Niveibacterium microcysteis: one gene and its partner. The protein of the gene in region 1 interacts with the protein of each later gene in a pairwise test. Links are inferred from orthologs where the notes say so. Each region holds a gene or a part of one and is shown in the gene's direction. Other genes may lie near its edges. The genes, in order: bioB and JY500_RS00785.

Region 1 (3,115 bases):
ATTGACTCGGACGATGCGGCGATCGTGCGCGCGATCATCCAGCTGGGCGAAGCGCTCAAGCTCGACGTGATTGCCGAAGGGGCCGAAACGATCGCGCAGGTTGAATTCCTGCGCCGCGAGGGCTGCTCGGAAGCGCAGGGTTACTACTGGTGCCCGCCGGTACCGCCGGGCGTGTTCCAGAGCATGCTGCATCGGGGCATCATCACGCCCGAGGCCGATCGCGCGATGCTCAGCATCGGCTAAGCCGGGCCCGCCGGGGTTCGGGCGACCACCAGGCCCTCGACCCGCGCGGCGCCAGCCTCCTTGAGTGCGCCGGCCAGTTCATCGAGGGTCGTTCCGCTCGTCATCACATCGTCGATCACCAGCACGCGCATGCCGTCAAACCGGCGCTGCACGGCAAATGCACCGCGCAGGTTGCGCCGCCGCTCGTCCAGCGTGAGCCCCGCCTGCGGCGCGACACGCCGGACCTTGCGAACGGCATCGCGCAGATGCGGCACACCGAGCGCCTTGGCAACCGGCTCCGCGAGCAGCACGGACTGATTGAAGCCCCGTGTCGCCAGGCGATGCGGGTGCAGTGGCGCCGGCAGCACCGCATCGATCTGCAACCCGTGTGCAGCCGCCACCAGCTGCTCGGCGAAATAGCGCCCGACGCCAAAACGCGCCTGGAACTTGTAGGCCTGCACCAGCTCGCTGACCGGAAACGCGTAGCGAAACACCGCCCGCGTTGCGTCAAAGCGCGGAGGCTGGCTCAAGCAACGCCCGCAGACCGCACCGCCGGGACTGTCGAGCGCGCAATGCGGGCAGCAGGCGCTAGCGACCGCCGGCAACGCGGCACGACATGCTTCGCATAGCACCTGATCCGCCGCCGGGGCCGCGCAAACAAAGCACGCCTGGGGCATCAGGCGACCCGCGATACGACGCCAGGCTTGCTGCAGCGCGACAATCCGGTTTGACACAACTCTCGCCTTTCACCGACCATTCGGTGATTGTCACACCGCAGCAGGAAGCATCCCTATGAGCTTGTCCGCAACTGTCACCGAATCAGTCACCACGGCGCCGGCGCCCAAGGCGGCCCAACGCTGGAGCACTGCCGAGGTCCAGGCCCTGTTCGACCTGCCCTTCATGGAACTCGTCTTCCGTGCGGCCCAGGTCCATCGCGAGCATTTCGACCCGAACGCCGTGCAGCGCTCGACGCTGCTGTCAATCAAGACCGGCGGCTGCTCGGAGGACTGCGGCTACTGCTCGCAAGCCAAGCGCTACCACACCGGCGTGGTGAGCGAAGAGCTGATGAAGGTCGCCGAAGTGGTGGAGAAAGCCAAGCTGGCGAAGGCCAATGGTGCCAGCCGCTTCTGCATGGGCGCCGCATGGCGCGGCCCGAAGGATCGCGACCTCGAGCCGGTGATCGAAATGGTCAAGCAGGTCAAGGCGCTTGGCCTGGAGACCTGCGTCACGCTGGGCATGCTGCGTGAAGGTCAGGCCGAGAAACTCAAGCAAGCCGGCCTCGACTACTACAACCACAACATCGACACCGCGCCGGAGTTCTACGGCAAGGTCATCGGCACGCACTCGCAGGCCGATCGCTTCGACACCATCGACAAGGTACGCGATGCCGGCATCAACGTCTGCTCGGGCGGCATTGTCGGCATGGGCGAATCGCGCCGTGGCCGCGCCGCGATGATCGCGCAGCTCGCAAACATGGAGCCGCCGCCCGAATCGGTGCCGATCAACAGCCTCGTTGCAGTGGAAGGCACGCCGCTTGCCGACCAGCCCAAGATCGACCCCTTCGAGTTCATACGCACGATCGCCGCCGCGCGCATCACGATGCCGAAGAGCTATGTGCGCCTGTCGGCCGGCCGTCGCGAGATGACCGACGAGGGCCAAGCACTGGCTTTCATGGCCGGCGCCAACTCGATCTTCTACGGCGACAAGCTGCTCACTACCGGCAACCCGGACGTCGAGGGCGATCGCACGCTGCTCGAACGCCTCGGCATGAAGTCGGTGTAGTTGCGCGCAAACGCTCAGGAGAACGGCGCTTCACGGCGCCGTTTTTCATGGGCGAACAGTACGTCACGCTCCAGCCAGCGGGCGAATTCACGCGAGCGTGCATCGTTGCGCAGTGACAGAAAGCGGCGCAGCGCGGCCTCCGAAAAGCAGATCAAGGTTTCGCCCGGTGGCTCGCGGTAGCCGAGCGCGCCGAACTGGTTTTGAAAGCGCTCATGCACCACCCGGTCGACCGGCTCGCCGAGTGCGCGCAGCACGTCGTCGGCGCACAGCCAAGTGTGATCATGCAGTTCGAAGAGGCGGATCTGGAAGTCGCGGAAGGCATACCAGCGCCCGTTCCAGCGCTTGAGGTGGCGCTTGCGCAGCCAGCGCAGCAGATCGAAGCCGCTGTGCGTCAAGGGCACGGCGATCAACACAGCCATCGGCACCAGGGCGAGCACCAGACCGACCAAACCCTGCCATCGCACCATCGGCCACGCGATCAGACCAGCCAGCACCAAGCGCAGGATCAGTTGCGCCCAGGCGCGCGCAGCGATCCACGCTTCAAAGGCTTGCCAGGCGTCGCGCAGCATCGGCGATGGTGCCGTCAGGCCGCGAGCGGCCCCGGAATCGACGGCGGTAGCGCCGCTTCGTCATTCTGCTCGATCGCCTCGGCATCGCTGAAGGCGCACACGCCGATCGCCTGATTGCGGCCGCGCCGTTTGGCCAGGAACAGCGCGAGGTCTGCGCGGTGCAGCGCGCGCTCCCAATCCGGCACACTCGGGTCGCCCGGCAGCTCCAGCGGCGAATAGCCAATGCTGGTGGTGACCCGCAGCGTTTCGCCGTAGGTCGCGATCGGAGAAGCGCCGACGGTGCGCAAGAGCCGTGTGGCCAACTCGTCGAGATGCGCGCGGCGAATCGCTGGCGCCAGCACGAGAAACTCCTCGCCGCCCCAGCGCACTACTGTCTCGCTATCGCGCAAGGCCTCTCGCAAGCGCCGCGCCACTTCAACCAGCACCGCATCGCCATCGCGGTGGCCAAAGTTGTCGTTGATCTGCTTGAAGTGATCAATATCGAGCAGGAACACCGCACGCACGAGGTCGGCCGAATCCTCCTCGCGTCGATGCGGTAGTTC
Region 2 (3,204 bases), 3.3 Mb from region 1 along the record:
CCAGACGCAGTCGGCGGCGAGTCATTCCTTGCTTGGTCACCTGACCGAAGTGCAGGCCCTCGGTGTCGAGCGCCTGCGCATCAGCCCGCAAGCGCAGCACACCGAAGCACTCATCAAGCACTTCCGCGCCGAACTCGCAGGCCGGACACCCCCGGATGCCACCACGCTGGCGCCCACCACCACCTGCGACGGTTACTGGCGCGGCGTGCCCGGAATCGAACTGGAGACAACATGAAACGACCCCCACGCTTACTACGTGCGCTGCCCCCCGAGGGGGCTGCAGCCGCCTTGAGACGGCTCGGCGGAGGCTGCCATGCCCTTGCCTGATTTCACGCTGCCGGGGCCGCTGGCCGCGATTGCACGCCACCTGCCCGAGCGTCCCGCCGCGTTCGCCTTCACGACTGCGCTGAACCTCGCCAAACGCGCCGGCAAACTACCGGGCGACTGGGAATTTCTGGAAGGCCGCACGGTACGGATCGAAATCGAAGATCTCGGGAGCGGTGTCACCTTCACCGCCGCCGCCGGGCGCTTCCATCCGGTCGGCAACGAACCGGAAGTGCGCTTCGCCGCGCGCGCGGCGGACTACCTGAAGATCGCGCTGCGTGAAGAAGACCCGGACACCCTGTTCTTCCAGCGCCGCCTCAAGATCGAAGGCGACACCGAACTCGGCCTCGAACTGAAGAACCACCTCGACGCGCTGGAACTGCCCGCCTTTCTCGATCGCCTGCGGCCCCACTGAGGCGCGCAGGAGCCACCCCCCGTGCGCGGCTGATCCACCGCGCTGCCAGACGCAGCGCGGGTTTCAGCTCAGCGTCATACGTTCGGTGACGTGACACACGTCACCGACGCGACAGGCGATACGCGGCAATCTCCGGTCAGGCACGATCCGTCCCGGCGCCCGCCGGCGGGTGCCTGTATGCCGGCCCGCGCGCCGGCCCGAACGCGGCTGGTGCCGCAGGAAGGCAAGTCGCCCATGTGCCAGCTGCTTGGCATGAACTGCAATACGCCGACGGACATCTGTTTTTCGTTCACCGGCTTTCAGGCGCGCGGTGGTCTGACCGACCAGCACCGTGACGGCTGGGGCATTGCGTTCTACGACGGCTGCGGCGTGCGCGTTTTTTTGGACGCGCAGGCGACGATCGATTCGCCAATCGCGGCCTTGGTGCGCAGCTACCCGATCCACTCGAAGAACGTCATAGCGCACATCCGCAAGGCCACCCGTGGTGCGATCGGACTCGAGAACACGCACCCCTTTCAGCGCGAACTGTGGGGGCGCTACTGGATCTTTGCCCACAACGGCCATCTGCGCGACTTCTCACCGAGCTTCAACGGCAGCTACCAGCCGGTTGGCGCAACCGACAGCGAGCGCGCCTTCTGCCATATTCTTCAATCACTGCGTGCACGCTTTCCGGCCGGCGAGCCCTCACCTGAAGCGCTTTATCAGGCGCTGCGTGCGCTCGCCGCAGAGATTGGCGCGCATGGCGAGTTCAATTTCCTGCTGTCCGATGGGCGTCGGCTTTACGCTCACTGCGCGTCGCGCCTCACCTATATCGTGCGGCAAGCACCATTCGGTGTCGCGCATCTCAAGGATCAGGACCTCAGTGTCGATTTCAAGGAAGTGACCACCCCGCACGATCGCGTGGCCCTGATTGCCACGACGCCGCTGACGGACGATGAGACCTGGGAATCGGTGCCACGCGGCACACTGCTTGCATTCAGGGACGGCATGCCTGAACACTTTGACGACATGAGTACCGGCGTTGGTTGCGAACCCGGCGCCAGCCTGGAGGCCGCATGAGCGCGCAAACCTGCGAGCTGTGCGAGGTCACGGGCGGCGAACTCCTGTGGCAGGACACACGCTGCCGCGTGATCCGCGTCGCCGACGCGCACTATCCGGCCTTCTGCCGCGTCGTGTGGCGGGGCCATGTGGCCGAAATGACCGATCTTGATACGACCGACCGCGCGCATCTGATGGCCGTGGTGTGGGCCACCGAACGCGTGCTGCGCGATGCGATGCAGCCCGACAAGATCAACCTGGCAAGCTTCGGCAACATGGTGCCGCATGTTCACTGGCACGTGATACCGCGTTTTTCCGACGACCGGCACTTTCCGCAGTCGGTGTGGGGCACGCCGCAGCGGGATGGCCTTGCTCACGCGGGGCCAGCGTCGTCAGTGCTGACAGCAGCGTTGGAACAGATACTCGGGCCGGCCACTGACGCCGTGCCCGGACGATAACGACAAGCAGGTAATGCAGCGCCGTCCCCGACGGCACCGAGAGGAACAGAACATGGCCATCGCGACCGAAAACCGGCCCGATTTCAGCAGCCCTGAGGCCTGCCTGGCGTGGCTTGCAAGCCTGAATCCGACCAACCTGCACGAAACGCATGATGCGCTGGCGGCGATGCTCGGCAACCTGCAGGAGAGGCCGCCATTGCCGGCGCAGCACCTTCAGGTGCTCGAAGCGGCGCGCAGCGCGGTGGAGTTCGTACAGACGGAACTGGCGCGTCGCTACGCGGCGCGGCCCTTGCCGCCGGTCAGTCAGGAAGACGAGACGCTGCGCATCGTCGTCGAGCTGTGGCAACAGATGCTGCGCGGCTACACGCTGATCGCGCAGCGCAGCGCACTCGACCCGGCCTTCATCGACCGCCGGCCGATGCTTGCGCAACGCCGTATCCACTACCACGGCAGCCTGATCCTTGAATACTTCCGTGCCCGCCGCGAAGTGCCCCCGGGCATGTGGGCCGAACTGCACCGGCTTTACGGCGCCGCCGAGGACTGGAACGTCGCGACCGTGCGCGTCGGCGAGCCGCTCAACGAAACCTGGCGCGCACAGAGTTGCGCCGAGGCCTACATCGCGATCCTGCTGGTCGACGCTGCCAACCCGTACGGCCGCACACCGCGCGAATTCACCTGGATCCTGCGCTGGGCGCAGCGCTTCGCACCGCACTGCACGATTCACACCGACGTCGCCGTCGAGGAAAAGTCCGCCTATGCGATCGACCTGTCGCAGGACTTCGGCCTGCGCCCGATCGCAGTCGCCAACCCGGGCAAGACCCTGCGCCGCGTTGATAGCCAGCGCCTCGCCGCACACATCCAGGCTGTCGTGGCGCAGTTCAAGCGCGGCGCATCGCCCGCTTCGCTCGGCCTGGGCGAAGACTGCGTGCAACCCGCTTGCGCGCGCCTGCTGGTGTCGCTTTACCGTCC

The links.
Region 2: the proteins of bioB (region 1) and JY500_RS00785 interact in binary tests that used the Escherichia coli proteins (3 or more experiments, as listed by UniProt). The link is inferred for Niveibacterium microcysteis from one-to-one orthologs.

Annotation. Positions count from the first base shown.
Region 1 is NZ_CP071060.1:3,481,723-3,484,837, forward strand. What follows is about bases 214-3,009. They hold bioB (biotin synthase BioB), read left to right. Parts: upstream 214-1,014; coding sequence 1,015-2,004; downstream 2,005-3,009. Other genes in these bases: JY500_RS15810 (EAL domain-containing protein), read left to right, coding at 214-243; JY500_RS15815 (ComF family protein), read right to left, coding at 240-752; JY500_RS15825 (BRO-N domain-containing protein), read right to left, coding at 2,019-2,573; JY500_RS15830 (GGDEF domain-containing protein), read right to left, coding at 2,588-3,009. In the rest of the region: more of JY500_RS15810, read left to right, coding at 1-213; more of JY500_RS15830, read right to left, coding at 3,010-3,115. UniProt on the Escherichia coli protein: Catalyzes the conversion of dethiobiotin (DTB) to biotin by the insertion of a sulfur atom into dethiobiotin via a radical-based mechanism.
Region 2 is NZ_CP071060.1:173,030-176,233, reverse strand. Bases 1-2,885 are described here. They hold JY500_RS00785 (class II glutamine amidotransferase), read left to right. Parts: upstream 1-973; coding sequence 974-1,798; downstream 1,799-2,885. Other genes in these bases: JY500_RS00775 (hypothetical protein), read left to right, coding at 2,288-2,885; JY500_RS00780 (HIT family protein), read left to right, coding at 1,795-2,235; JY500_RS00795 (U32 family peptidase), read left to right, coding at 1-235. Outside these bases: more of JY500_RS00775, read left to right, coding at 2,886-3,204.